One region of the Streptomyces sp. NPDC058464 genome, then DNA from elsewhere that is predicted to be linked to it. Evidence: riboswitches for the same ligand, from Rfam matches in the RefSeq annotation. Region 1 holds a riboswitch; the other holds the start of a gene.
The links. Region 1 has a riboswitch for cobalamin ahead of ACFWPQ_RS27750 (prenyltransferase/squalene oxidase repeat-containing protein). Riboswitches for the same ligand answer to the same signal wherever they lie in the genome.

Region 1 (7,082 bases):
GGCGTACTGCACGACCCGCTCCAGCCGGTGCTCGGCCAGCAGCACCGTCGTCCCCAGGTCGTGCACCAGCCGCTGGAGCACGGCCAGCACCTCCTCGGCGGCGGCCGGGTCGAGCGCGGAGGTCGGCTCGTCCAGCACCAGGACCGCGGGATGCGGGGTGAGCACCGACCCGATCGCGACCCGCTGCCGCTGTCCGCCCGAGAGCGTGGCGATTGCCCGGTCCCGCACCTCGGCGAGCCCCAGCAGATCGAGGGTCTCCTCCACCCGCCGCCGCATCACCGCCGGGGCGATCCCCAACGACTCCATCCCGTAGGCGAGTTCGTCCTCCACGGTGTCGGTCACGAAGTGGGCGAGCGGATCCTGGCCCACCGTGCCGACGACGTCCGCGAGTTCGCGCGGCCGGTGGGTGCGGGTGTCCCGGCCGGCGACCGTCACCCGCCCGCGCAGGGTGCCGCCGGTGAAGTGCGGCACGAGCCCGCTCACGGAGTTCAGAACCGTCGACTTGCCGGTGCCGGACGGGCCGGCCAGGAGGACGAGTTCACCCTCCGGCACCTCGAAGTCGACATCCTGCACAGCGGGTTGGACCGCGCCGTCGTAGGTGACGGAGACGTCCTCGAAACGGATCACGACGGCTCCTCCCTGGGGCCCTTGGGATCCCCGGGAACGATGAGGGCGGGCAGCAGGCCGAGCAGCACGGCGGCCGCGGGCCAGAGCGGAAGCGTGGGGGCGACCAGCGGTACGACCCCGGGATGCAGGGCGTCCGGATCACGGACGGACGCCAGGGTGAGCAGGGCGGCGACCGCGGCGCCGGCCCCGGACACCAGCCAGGCCCGCGCGTCCCACGGGTCGGGCCGGTACCGGGTGCGCGGCGAACGCCGGCCGCCGAGCCGCAGCCCCGCCAGCGCGGCGGCCACCCCGGCCGGCAGCAAGGTCGGTCCGTAGCCGCCGCCTTCAGCGGTGAGCAGCCCGTACGTTCCCGCGCAGATGCCGAGCAGGCCGCCGAGGGTGAGCACGGCCGTCGTACGGCGGACCCGGTCCGGGACGTCGGCGCTGCGGCCGTACCCGCGCGCGTCCATCGCGGCGGCGAGGGCGACCGAACGCTCCAACGCGCTCTCCAGGACCGGGAGTCCGACCTGGAGCAGGCCGCGGATGCCGGAGTCGGGGCGGCCGCGCAGCCGCCGGGCGGCCCGCAGCCGCTGCACGTCGGCCACCAGATGCGGCGCGAAGGTGAGCGCGACGACCACGGCCACGCCCAGCTCGTACAGGGCACCGGGCAGGGACTTGAGCAGCCGGGCCGGGTTGGCGAGCGCGTTCGCGGCGCCGACGCAGACGAGGAGGGCGGCGATCCTGAGGCCGTCGTACAGGGCGAAGACGAGCGCCTCCGCGGTGACCCGGCCGCCGAGCCGGATGCCCTGGGCCCAGTGCGGGAGAGGCACTTCGGGAAGGGTGACGAGGGTGTGCGCGCCGGGGACGGGGGAGCCGAGGACGACGGTGAAGGCGAGGCGGACGAGGAGGACGGCGAGGGCGAGCCTGGCGAATGCGGCGTAGGAGCGGGACCAGGGGGCGACCCGGCTCCGGCAGACGGCCACGACGTAGGCGGTGACCGCGACGAGGAGGGCGAGGAGGAGGGGGTTGGTGGTACGGGACGCGGCGACCCCGAGAGAGAGCGACCAGAGCCACCAGGCGCCGGGGTGTACGGGGGAGCGGCGCTGCAGCCGGGCGACGGGGGGTTTCGCTCGCCCGCGCTTGCGGGGTGCCTCCCCCAGCCTTCGGCCGGGGGGACCCCCAGCGCCCACCCGTGCCGCCTGGGGGTCCCCCCAGGCTTTTAGGGCTCTGGGGGAGGCACGACTGCCCGCAGCCAGGACGTGCCCCGCAAGGGGCGCGGGGAACTGCGCGACCAGCCCCCACCGGCCCGCACTGTGGCGCTCACGCATTCTTCCGCCGCCGTGTCTGCCAGAGGGCACCCGCAGCCACCACTACGACCACCCCCACGCCGGCCGCCAGGCCGAGCGACGGCCCGCTGTCCGACGTACCCCCCGCCGCGACCTTCTCCCCGCACCCCCGCGACGGATACCCGTCGATGGCGCACAGCAACGCGTTCGTGTCGTACCGCAGCGGCTTCGCCACCGTCGCCAGCGCCTCCGCCGTCGTCGCGTCCTCGGACACCACCGCACAGGCCGTCCGCCGCGCAGGCGGCCGCTCTCCCGGGGACGCGTCCGCCGCCGTGCCGAAGTCGACGACCAGCGCCACCCGCTTCCGGCCCTCCACGGCAGGCGTGCCGGCGCAGATCCTCCCGAAGTCCGCCGTGCCGCGCGGTCGCGACGCGTCCGCCGAGTCCTCGCTCACCGCGAAGCGGAAACCCTCGACCGAACCGTCGGCGGGCCGCGCGGTGGAGGGGCCCTGCGTGGCGTACGCCCAGCGCGCGCCGTCCCGCTCCCAGAAGGACCAGTAGCGGTAACCGGTGGCCGCCGCCGGCCCGGCGGCCGTCGCGCACAGCGTCAGCGCGGCCAGGAGCAGCAGCGCGGCCCGGCGGACCGCGGTCACAGCTGCTGCTGCTTCCGGCGGCCGCTGAGCAGGAAGCCGATGCCGATACCGCCGACGAGACCGGTGCCGACGATCCACCACACGCTGTTGCCCGGCTTCTTCTCCTCGGTGTGCTTCGCGGCGGCCGTGGCCGCCTGCGGCGCCGGGCCCGTCGCGTTCAGCGCCGTCACCAGGTTCGTCCCGCCGAAGTCGCGCGGGTCCGCGCCCATCGCGTGCGCGGCGAGGACCAGCTCGGCGTAGGCCGCGGGCCCGCTCTGCTCCGCCCACGGCACGGCGTGCGCCTCCAGCCACGCGTACGGCTTCTTCGCCGGCTTCGTCCAGCCCTGCGCGGCCATGGCGACGACCGCGTCGGCGGTGTTGCCGTAGTCCGGCTGGGGCTTGGCGCCGGGCAGCGCGGAGACGAGGTAGCCCTTGGCGGAGGTGGCGTCCGCCAGGTACGCGGCGCCGTTGCGGGCCACCTCGTCCCGGGTGAGGGCCTTGGCGGCGTCCGCGCAGGCATGGCTGCCCTTCGCCGACGCCTTCCCGGCCGTCGTCACGAATCCCTTGCCGAGGGCTCCGAGCACCCCGGCCGCGGTCGCGTCCGCGTTGGCGGCCAGTTTCCCCTGCTGGTCCGGCTGGTAGGCGAGAGCGCCGCCACCGTCCTCGGCGCAGGGGAGGGACCACTTGGCGAGGAGGGCGTACGGCGACCTGTCCGCGCTCGCGCCGGCCGCCGCGAGCGCGCCGATGACCACGCCGGTGGAGTTGGTGTCGCTGGCCGAGCCGGGGGCGTAGCCCCAGCCGCCGTCCTTGTTCTGCTGCGACTTCAGCCAGTTCACGGCCCTGTCCGCGGCGGCGTCGTGGCCGCCGGCCGCCTTCAGCGCCTGTACCGCGGCCGCCGTGCTGTTCGTGTCCACGGTCACCTTGGCGTCACAGGCCGCCGTCGGCTCGGCGCGGAACGCGGCGAACGAGCCGTTCGCGCACTGCTGCCCGGCCAGCCAGTCCACCGCCTTCGCGGCCGGGGTGACCCCCACCGCGCGCTGGGCCAGCAGGGCGAGGGACTGGCGCCAGACGCCGTCGTACTTCGGGTCCGAACCGCCGTACAGCCCCGACGGGAGGACCGCCGACGCGGAGGGCGAAGGGGACGCGGTGCCGGCGGCCGTGCCGGCGGCCAGCGCGGTCGTCGCGGGCGTGGCGGTACCGATGACGGCGGTGGCGGCCAGCACCCCGGCGGTGCGGCGGAGGACGGTCATGGTCGGCGGGTGCCTCTCCCTGCGGGGAGCCGGGCAGCACGGGACACCCCGGCGGCTCGGCTCCGTAAACCTCGACGGTGCCGTGCGACGGCGGGCGCCGGCGCACATGAGCCGATCAACGTCCCGGGCGCGGCGGTCCGGCTTGCCACAGGGGATGTGGCTCACGGTTGCGGGTCAGCGCCGGAATTGCACCGGCTTCCCCCCGTACGGGTGATGACGACCCGGCTACCTTACCGGCCGCCCGGCGGAAGCTGAGAGGGGGCTGTGCGGGGACCGTTTCGCTATGGTCGGGCCATGACGGGGAGACTGCTCGGCTCGGGGCGTTCGGCCGACGTGTACGAGATCGACGAGGCATGGGTGCTGCGCCGGGACCGGGACGGCTGGGGGGACGCCGCCGCCGAGGGCGCGGTGATGACGTACGTACGGGAGCACGGGTACCCGGCGCCCCGGGTGCGGCCGTCCGGGTCCCGTACCGAACTGGTGATGGAGCGGCTGTCCGGGCCGACCATGCTGGCGGCGCTGCTGGCGGGGGAGACGGACGCGGCGGAGGGCGGCGCGCTGCTCGCCTCGCTGCTGCGCCGGCTGCACGCGGTGCCCGGCCGGGAACCGGCCGATCCCGGCGCCCGGGTCCTCCATCTCGACCTCCATCCGGACAACGTGATACTGACCCCCGACGGCCCTCGGGTCATCGACTGGACCAACGCCGAGGACGGGCCGCCCGGGCTCGACTGGGGCATGTCCGCGGTGATCCTCGCCCAAGTGGCGCTCGGTGCCTACCCGTTGGCGCGCACGCTGCTGACGGCCCTGCTCGCCGATCCGGCCGAACTGACCGAGGAAGGGCTGACGGAGGCGCTGCGGCGGCGGGCGGCCAATCCGACGATGAGCCGGGAGGAAGTCGAAGTGCTGGGTGAGGCGGGCGAGTTGATACGGGCGATCGCGTTCTAGGGCGGACCGGCAGCGCTCCTTCAGGGACGCTGGGGGTACCCCCGGCCGAAGGCCGGGGGAGGAACTGCGCGAGCAGCCACGACGGCGCCGCAGTCGACCGACGGCATGCCGCGGCAGGTCCGGCGGAGCGCTCACGCCGCGTTCGCGAGCGGGGCGATGCCCGCGGACAGGTGGCGGGCCATCCGGCGCAGTGCGTCGTCGCAGTCGGCCGGGGTCTCGCCCACCGCCACCCAGAGGGCCAGCCGGTCGGCGGCGGTGGCGTGCGGCCCGGCGGTGACGTGGTCGCCGGTGTGCCCGGTGAGGAGCATGCGGTCGGCGCCGGGCTCGTGGGCGGCGTCGGGGGAGAGGTCCAGGTGGTCGAGGCGGCCGGTGGCGGCCGGGTAGGCGAACTGGATCGCGGCCGCCCGCTGCCGGGTCGGCGTGGTGTCGGGCACATCGCCGGTGGCGAGGGCGGCCGCGACCTGGGCGAGGTCGACACCGGTGGCCCGCTTGACGAGCAGCGGGATCAGGTCGCCCGGGAGGTGCGGGGCGACGTCGGTGACCCGGGGGCCGCGGTCGGTGAGGGTGAGGCCGATGTGCAGGACGCCCCGGCCGACGCCGAGGGCGTGCACGGTGCGGTCGACGGCCAGCCGCAGGAAACGGTTGTGCAGCAGGCCGTCGTGGGCGTGCACGGTGTGCCGGAGCGGCTGCCGGGCGGGCGCCGGGCCCAGGGTCGTACGAGTGATGGCGGCGATGCGGATCTCGCCGTCGAGGACGACCGTCTCGGCCGAGACGCGGGGCGGGCCGGGGTCGTCGTCGACGGGGACCGCGCGGCCGGCCAGCAGCGCGCGCAGCGCGGGCGGGTCGCTGCACGCGGCGGCCGCGGCGAGGGAGGTGCCGGGCAGCCCCAACTGCCCGGCGATCGTGGCGGCGGCGACCGCGTACTCGCCCGTGTGGGTCAGCACGCCGCGGACCCGGTGCCTGGCCGCGAACCGCACCACCGCCGATGCCGTCGCGCCGCCCTTGCCGGGGTCCGCCGCGAGGTGACCGGCCAGGCACTGCTGTGCCCAGGCCGGCGGTGCGGCGTCCACCAGCAGCACCGGGCGGACCGCGGCGACACGCGTCAGCACGAACTCGTCGTACGCGCGCCGGCGGCCGGCACCGAGGAGCAGGACGGGCTGCGGCATCGGTTCGCCTCACCTTCTGGGAGGAGGCGGGGCGGCTGGTCGCCCCGGATGCCGCTCCCCCATAGGCGGCACCCGGGGCGGGTCGGTTCGACCGTGGCCTGGTGCTGTGATCCTTTCCTGCCGGTCCGTCACATGTCAACGATTGCTGCCCCCTTGCGCAGTGGTCCTTGTCATGTCTGGTGGCCGGGACCGGTGATTCGATAGCCTCGCGTCTGCTCGGCCGACCGACCAACCACGCGTGTCCAGGGGGACCTTGGTGAGTGACGCCCATGCCCCGCTGACCGGTGCACTGCAACGGCTCGGGGAGCTGACCGGGCGCCCCGGACGGCTGCCCGAGGTGCTGGACGTGGCCGACCTGTCGTACCGCACCGGGATCCCGGTCGGGGTGGTCGCCGAACTCCTCGAGGGCGGGGCCGCGCCCGAGGCGGGGCTCGCCGAACGGGTGCGGCAGCGGCTGGACTTCATCCGCGAGAACCGGCGCCGTCCCGACGGCAAGCGGTACTCGCTGGGCGAGCTGGCGGCGATCGCCGGCACCAGCAGGCAGTGGCTGAGCGAGTGGCGCAAGAGCGGGCTGCCGAGCCTCGAACACACCGACCGGCTGCGGCGGTTCTTCGGCCTGCCGGCCGGTTTCTTCACCGCCGACGAGCCGGAGGCGCTGTACGAGGCGCTCCAGCCGGTGCTCCAGGGCCTGGAGGCCCAGGCCGACCCGCTCTCCCGGCTCCGCGAGAGCGGCCTGGTCCGCCTGGCGGCCCGTGCCCCGCAGATGAACCCCCGCCAGCTGGCCACGCTCGCCGACCTGGCGGAGATGCTGATCACCTCCGAGGGCGCCGTCAACTGAGCTTCGGGCGGCCCGGGTTGCGGCGGTGACGTCGAACCCGGTCCGGGTTGCGGCGGCGACCGGCGAACCGCCTACACCGCCACGTACGTGACCGGCTCGCTCCCCGCCACCGCCTCCGCGCGCCCCAGCTTCACCAGGCGCCGCAGGTGGGCCTCGGCCTCCGAGACGGCGATGTTCCGGGAACCGTAGGGGATCTGGTCCCAGGGCCGGTTCCACTCCATCCGGACGGCCAACTCCCACGGGGTGAGCGGCTGTCGGAGGAGGGAGAGCAGGCCGGAGAGGCGCTCCTCGTGGTGGGCCAGCAGCTCCCGTACCCGTCCCGGTGCGTCGGTGAAGGTGTGCTGGTGGGCCGGGAGCACC
Region 2 (7,082 bases), on a different contig from region 1:
AGGGCGTCCCGGTAGAAGGGCGGGACCAGGTGCTGGTGGACGTCGATCCGGCGCGAGGCACTGGTCATGGGGCTGCTCTTCCCGTCGTGACGGCACTGGCCGCCGACTGACGGCCAGCTTACTGTAGTGATGAATACAATTGGAGTAAACACTACGGTAGCGTGTCGCGGGGGGTGGGGAGGAGGAGGGGGCATCGGCTAGGGGCCCACGGGAAGCCCGCTGCCGCCCGTACGGGCCCCGGAGGGACGTGGGGGCGTATGGCGCGTGCGGCTCACTCAAGCGCCCTGAAGGGGCGCGGGGCTGTATGGCATGTGCGGCTACCGCCGCGTGGGCGCGACCAGCCACGACGGCGCCGCAGGCGAACGACGGCGCATCGCGGCGAAGCCGGTGGAGCGCCTAGCTCAACGGCCTGCCCGCGCCGTCCGTCGCCGCGAGGATGCGACGGCCGATCTCGTGCAACTGCCGGACCTGGGACCGGGTCAGCGGGTCGAGGACCATCCGCCGTACCGTCGCCACGTGCCCGGGCGCCGAGTCGACGACCTTCTCCCAGCCGGCGTCCGTCAGCGTCGCCACGGTGAAGCGGACGTTGTCCGGGTCCGGCTCCCGGCGCAGCCAGCCCCGGTCCTCGAGCCGCTTGGCGACGTGCGAGAGCCGGGACAGCGAGCCGTTGGCGAACATCGCCAGCTCGCTCATCCGCAGGGTGCGCCCGGGTGCCTCGGAGAGTCCCGACAGCACCTGGTACTCGAAGTGACTGATCCCCGCGTCCCGCTGCAGTTGCGCGTCCAGCTCCGCCGGCAGCCGGACCAGCACCCCGGCAAGGACGAGCCAGCACTGCGTCTCGTCATCCGTCAGCCAGCGAGGCTCGGGAGTCTCCATGGGAAGAGGCTAGCTTGACGGCTCAACTGTCCATACCCATGGGTAGGTTATCGCTCAAGGGTCTGACCAGCCCGGCTTGCCTTGCGAAGGACCTTCAAGTCCCGGCCGGTCACTGCCTGTTCATCCACGTCGTGGACGGACGGGCAGTTATCGAGGGGCGAACGGCCGCGGACCGGGCGGATCGCGGGGTCCGGCACCGCCGAAGATGTTACCGACGGTTACGTCGTGCCTGGCGGCGGCGGGTGCGAGGGTCGGCGTGCCGTGGACGGATCGGGCAGGAGAAGATCGTCCGTGACCCACGTGTCCACCCGATCCCGGAAGGAACCGACGAGATCATGCGCCTCATCGTGGCCCGCGGCCCGGCGGAGGTGTCCGGATGACCGGCGCCGAGGAACACGTCCTGCTGCACGTCGACGGACGGGCCGCGCACATCACGCTCAACCGGCCGCAGGCCATCAACGCGCTGACGCACGCGATGGTGCGCCGCATCGACGAGGCGCTCACCGCCTGGGAGCACGACCCGGCCGTCGAGACCGTCGTCGTCACCGGCGCGGGGGAGCGCGGCCTGTGCGCGGGCGGCGACATCCGCGCCGTCCACGACGACGCCCGCGACGGCGACGGGTCGGCCGCGGCCGCCTTCTGGCGGGACGAGTACCACCTCAACGCCCGCATCGCCCGGTACCCGAAGCCGTACGTCGCCGTGATGGACGGCATCGTGATGGGCGGCGGGGTCGGTGTCTCGGCCCACGGCGGCGTCCGGATCGCCACCGAACGGTCCCGGATCGCCATGCCCGAGACCGGGATCGGCTTCGTGCCCGACGTCGGCGGCACCTACCTGCTCGGCCGCGCGCCCGGCGAACTCGGCACCCATCTCGCCCTGACCGGCGCCCAGATCGGCGCCGCCGACGCGATGCTGTGCGGACTCGCCGACCACTACATGCCCTCCGGCTCGCTCCGGGCGTTCGTCGCCGACCTCGCCACCCTGCCCGTGCCCGAGGCGCTCGCCCGGCAGGTCCGGCAGGCGCCGGACGGGGAGTTGGCCGGGCACCGGGCGTGGATCGACGCCTGCTACCCGGCCGACACGGTCGAGGAGATCGTCCAGCGGCTGCTCGCGCACGGCGACCCGGCGGCGAAGGAGGCCGCGGACACCCTGCTCACCAGGTCGCCCACCTCCCTGAAGGTCACGCTGCAGGCGCTGCGCAGGGCCCGGCAACTGGGCTCCCTGGAACGGGTCCTGGACCAGGAGTACCGCGTCTCCTGCGCGACCCTCGCGAGCCCCGACCTGGTGGAGGGCATCCGCGCCCAGGTCGTCGACAAGGACCGCGCCCCGCACTGGTCCCCGGGCACCCTCGCCGAGGTCACCGACGCGGACGTCGACCGTTTCTTCGCCCCGCTCGGCGACCGCGAACTGGGCCTCGCCCCACCCGCCTGAACCGTCCCACCAGCCGCCCACCAGGCGCGAGATGAAGATCACGCCTGGTGACGCGGTCTTGGCCGTGCCCCTGACACGCGGTACGGTCTGTCCGATATCGACGACGGCGAGACGGAAGCCGGTGGAAATCCGGCACGGTCGCGCCACTGTATGCAAGAGCTCCAGGGCTGTTTGTGAGTCAGACCCGTGGCCGTCGTCCTGTGCACCACCGAGATGGGACGCGAACTCCCAGAGGAGGTCCTGCCATGGCGCAGACCGTCGCTCCGCCGACAGCCAACACCCCCGCCGTTCCCGCCAAGCTGCCGCTGTCCGCGATAGCTCCCTGGGCGGTCTTCTTCGGCATCCTGATGCTGGTCCTGCTCTACTTCGTCGGCGCCGAACAGGGCGCCACCTCCGTGTTCAGCGGCACGGACGTCCACGAGTGGGTGCACGACGCCCGCCACCTGCTCGGCTTCCCCTGCCACTGACGCGAGCGAGGGTCGCCGTACCACCCATGAACTCCGCAACGGTCCGTAACCTCCTGGTGCGAGGCATGCTCGCCGGCCTGGCCGCCGGTCTGCTCGCCCTCGTCGTCGCCTACCTGCTCGGTGAGCCGAACGTCGACAAGGCGATCGGCTACGAGGACGCCCACTCGCACGAGCACGAGATGGCGGTCGTCTCCCGCTCCCTGCAGTCCACCGCCGGCCTGGCCACCGGTGTCCTGGTCTACGGGGTCGCCTTCGGCGGCATCGCCGCCCTGGCCTACTCCTTCGCCCTCGGCCGTGTCGGCCGCTTCTCGCCGCGGGCGACGGCACTGCTGCTGTCCGGCTGCGCACTGGCGGTCGTCTACGTGGTGCCGTTCCTGAAGTACCCGGCCAACCCGCCGTCGGTGGGCGACCCGGACACCATCGGCAAGCGGACCACGCTGTACTTCCTGATGATGGTGCTCAGCGTGCTCCTCGCGATCGCCGCCACCATCCTCGGCAAGCGGCTCCGGCCGCGGCTGGGCACTTGGTGGGCGACCGTCCTCGCGGTGGTCGCGTTCGGCGTCCTCATCGGGCTGGCGTACCAGTTCCTGCCGGTCGTCAACGAGGTGCCGAGCGACTTCCCGGCCACCCTGCTGTGGCGGTTCCGGCTCTCGGCGCTCGCCATCCAGGTGGTGCTGTGGGGCGGATTCGGCCTGCTGTTCGGCGAGTTGGCCGACCGTGTCCTCAACCCGAGGCCGGCGAAGGCGCCGGCCGCCGCCCGCACGGTGCCCGCTCCGCACTGACCCGCGGCGCGGCACACCGAACGACACGAGAGGGCCTCCGGACGGTTCCGGGGGCCCTTCCGCGTTTCCGGTACGGAAGCCGTTGACCGGTGTCCGTGGACCGGTGCGAGTGCTGCCGTGCGCGATCAATGCCCGCGGACCGCCGTATCCTGCGGGCCGTGACGGTGACTTATGTACTGGACGGCAGCGGGATCAGGACCCTGGAGGACTTCTGGCGGGTGGTCGGCGAGGCGGTCAACGGGCCCGGCGGCTACTTCGGCCGCAACCTCGACGCGTTCGTCGACTGCCTCAGGGGCGGTTTCGGCACACCCGACGACGGCGACTTCGTCTTCGAGTGGCGCGACCACGAGACGTCCCGCGCGTACCTGGGCCATGCGGAGACCGCCCGCCAGCTGGAGCTCCGGCTCGCCCGCTGCCACCCGACCAACCGTGCCGACGTCGCGGCGGAGCTGGCCGAGGCCCGCGCCGGACGCGGGGCCACCGTCTTCGACTGGCTGGTCGAGATCTTCGAGGAGCGGGCCCCGGACACGGTACGACTGCTGTGAACCCGCCGTGAACCCGCCGTGTCTTCGGCGCGCGGCCGGTGCCGCACTCGCGCCCGCGGCCGCTGACAAGGAAAGATGGGCGGCGAGCGATCGATCAACGACTGCGGAGGAAGTGGACTCATGCCGCATGAGCGAGCGGGCCGGCCGGCGGCTCCGGAGGACCTCGTCGACGTGGCCCGGCTGGTCACGGCCTACTACGCACTGCACCCCGACCCGTCCGACCCGGGCCAGCGGGTGGCGTTCGGCACCTCGGGCCACCGCGGATCGTCGCTGACGACCGCCTTCAACGAGGACCACATCGCCGCCACCAGCCAGGCCATCTGCGAGTACCGCGGCGGCCAGGGCACCGACGGCCCCCTCTTCCTCGGAGCCGACACCCACGCCCTGTCCGAGCCCGCCAAGGTCACCGCCCTGGAGGTCTTCGCGGCCAACGGCGTGACCGTCCTGATCGACAGCGCCGACGGCTACACCCCCACCCCCGCCGTCTCGCACGCCATCCTCACCCACAACCGGGGCCGTACGACCGGCCTCGCGGACGGCGTCGTGGTCACCCCCTCGCACAACCCGCCCGCCGACGGCGGCTTCAAGTACAACCCGCCCAGCGGCGGCCCCGCCGCCTCCGACGCCACCTCCTGGATCCAGGACCGCGCCAACCAGATCATCGCGGGCGGGATGAAGGACGTACAGCGGATCCCGTACGAGCGCGCGCTCGCCGCGCCGACCACCGGCCGGTACGACTTCATGGGCACCTACGTCGACGACCTGCCCAGCGTCCTCGACCTCGACGCGGTCCGGGCCTCCGGACTGCGCATCGGCGCCGACCCGCTCGGCGGCGCCTCCGTCGCCTACTGGGGCCGGATCGCCGAACGGCACGGGCTCGACCTGACCGTGGTCAACCCGTACACCGACCCCACCTGGCGGTTCATGACGCTGGACTGGGACGGCAAGATCCGCATGGACTGCTCGTCGCCGTACGCGATGGCCTCGCTCATCGAGAAGCGGGACGAATTCCGCGTCGCCACCGGCAACGACGCCGACGCCGACCGGCACGGCATCGTCACCCGCGACGCCGGCCTGATGAACCCCAACCACTACCTGGCCGTCGCCATCTCCTACCTCTACCGCCACCGCGAGCAGTGGGCGGCGCGCGCCGGCATCGGCAAGACCCTCGTCTCGTCCTCGATGATCGACCGGGTCGCCGCCGACCTCGGCCGCCAACTGGTCGAGGTCCCCGTCGGGTTCAAGTGGTTCGTGGACGGACTGGTCAGCGGGGCGATCGGGTTCGGCGGCGAGGAGTCCGCCGGTGCCTCCTTCCTGCGCCGGGACGGCTCGGTGTGGACCACCGACAAGGACGGCATCCTGCTCGCCCTGCTCGCCTCCGAGATCACGGCCGTGACGGACAAGACCCCGTCCGAGCACTACGCCGGCCTCACCGCCCGCTTCGGCGAGCCCGCCTACGCCCGCATCGACGCGCCGGCGACCCGCGAGGAGAAGGCCCTGCTGGCCAAGCTCTCCCCGGCCCAGGTCACCGCCGAGACCCTGGCGGGGGAGCCGGTCACCGCCGTCCTCACCGAGGCCCCGGGCAACGGCGCGGCGATCGGCGGCATCAAGGTGACCACGGAGAACGCCTGGTTCGCGGCCCGCCCGTCCGGTACCGAGGACGTCTACAAGATCTACGCCGAGTCCTTCCAGGGCCCCGACCACCTGGCCCGGGTGCAGGAGGAGGCCAAGGCGGTGGTGATGGCCGCGCTCGGCGGCTGACGCCCCGGGCGGCGCGGTCAGGTCGCGAGGGTGCGGCGGCGCGCCCTGGCCTCGGCCAGGTCCGCCGCCGCCCGGCCGGCGTCCGCCGCGAGGTGGGCCGATCCCCAGGCGTACGCGGTGCGTTCGGCCAGCGCGTAGCCCTCGGCCGCCGCCCGGTCCTCGCCGAGGAGCCGGTGCAGGTCGGCGAGGGCGTGCGCGAGCGGACGGCTCGCGTACACCGCGCCCGCCGCGCCCGCCAGCTGGTCCCGCAGCGGGAGCAGGTGCCCGAGCAGGGCGGCCGCCGAGTCGTGGTCCCGGTGGAGCACGGCGAGCTGGGCGCGGAAGTCGAGCTCCAGGCCGTAGAGATGGTCCTGCAGCGGCTCCGGGGACACGGGTACGGCCAGGGCCTCGTCGAGTCGGCCCAGCCGGGCCAGGACCAGCGCCTGCGCCACCGCGACCGGGGCACCCGCGGACTCGTACACGGCACGGACCACCGGTTCGATCTCGGCCACCCGGTCCTGGACGAGCCGCATGGTGATCAGCGCCAGCGTGCGCAACCCGGTCGCGTGATGGGCGCCCACCTGCTGCAGCAGGGTGTCCGCCTCCGCGTAAGCGGTCTCCGCCGCCTCGAAGCGGCCGGCCACGGTGGCCAGCATCGCGGAGGTCGCGGCGCTGAGTCCCTGCGCCCACACCATGCGGTAACGGCGGGCGAGGACCAGCCCCTCCGCGGTGTGCCGCTGCACGGCCGCCGGGTCGTTGCGGGCGGCCGCGGTCATCGAGTCCAGGTTCTCGCAGATCCACCGATAGGCGGGCAGGTCGTGGGCGTGGGTGATGGCGCGCAGTTCGGCGGTGAGCTGCGATCGGGCGGCGGCCCGGGTCTCGTGCGGCAGCAACCGCGCCGAGGTCATCAACGCGGCCGCCATCAGCGGGGCTTCGCCGTCGGCACGGGCGAGCGCCAGCTGGACGTGGGACGCCTGCAGGGCCCGCGGCGGATCCTCGGCGGCGACCGCGTCGACGAGGGCCTGCAGGACCCGCGCCCGGGTCGGGCCGTCGAGGCCGGGATCGGCGGCCAGCCGTTCCAGGCGGGCCAACGCGGTCCGGTCGTACGGTCCTTCGAGCCGGCTGCGCCAGGCCGCGGGCTCGGTCCACGCCCCGTACACGGCCGCGACCAGGTCGCCCCGGTCGGCCTGTTCCGCGAGTTCCACCGCACGCTGCCGGGTGCGCCGGGCAGCGTCCGTGG

Region 2: it holds a riboswitch for cobalamin, as region 1 does, so the genes downstream of both, ACFWPQ_RS16200 (CbtB-domain containing protein) here and ACFWPQ_RS27750 (prenyltransferase/squalene oxidase repeat-containing protein) in region 1, are expected to answer to the same signal.

Annotation. Positions count from the first base shown of each region.
Region 1 is NZ_JBHXMA010000022.1:157,113-164,194, reverse strand. Features, by position in the region: gene ACFWPQ_RS27765 (ABC transporter ATP-binding protein) at 1-627, opposite strand, end outside; gene ACFWPQ_RS27760 (CbiQ family ECF transporter T component) at 624-1,934, opposite strand; gene ACFWPQ_RS27755 (SCO2322 family protein) at 1,927-2,544, opposite strand; gene ACFWPQ_RS27750 (prenyltransferase/squalene oxidase repeat-containing protein) at 2,541-3,773, opposite strand; cobalamin riboswitch at 3,882-4,013, opposite strand; gene ACFWPQ_RS27745 (phosphotransferase family protein) at 4,068-4,718, shown strand; gene ACFWPQ_RS27740 (hypothetical protein) at 4,850-5,884, opposite strand; gene ACFWPQ_RS27735 (XRE family transcriptional regulator) at 6,141-6,722, shown strand; gene ACFWPQ_RS27730 (MBL fold metallo-hydrolase) at 6,794-7,082, opposite strand, start outside.
Region 2 is NZ_JBHXMA010000010.1:157,481-164,562, forward strand. Features, by position in the region: gene ACFWPQ_RS16180 (amidohydrolase family protein) at 1-68, opposite strand, end outside; gene ACFWPQ_RS16185 (MarR family winged helix-turn-helix transcriptional regulator) at 397-876, opposite strand; partial or broken gene ACFWPQ_RS16190 (acyl-CoA dehydrogenase family protein) at 1,149-1,256, shown strand; gene ACFWPQ_RS16195 (enoyl-CoA hydratase/isomerase family protein) at 1,253-2,308, shown strand; cobalamin riboswitch at 2,376-2,517, shown strand; gene ACFWPQ_RS16200 (CbtB-domain containing protein) at 2,554-2,775, shown strand; gene ACFWPQ_RS16205 (CbtA family protein) at 2,802-3,557, shown strand; gene ACFWPQ_RS16210 (barstar family protein) at 3,716-4,102, shown strand; gene pgm (phosphoglucomutase (alpha-D-glucose-1,6-bisphosphate-dependent)) at 4,223-5,863, shown strand; gene ACFWPQ_RS16220 (BTAD domain-containing putative transcriptional regulator) at 5,881-7,082, opposite strand, start outside.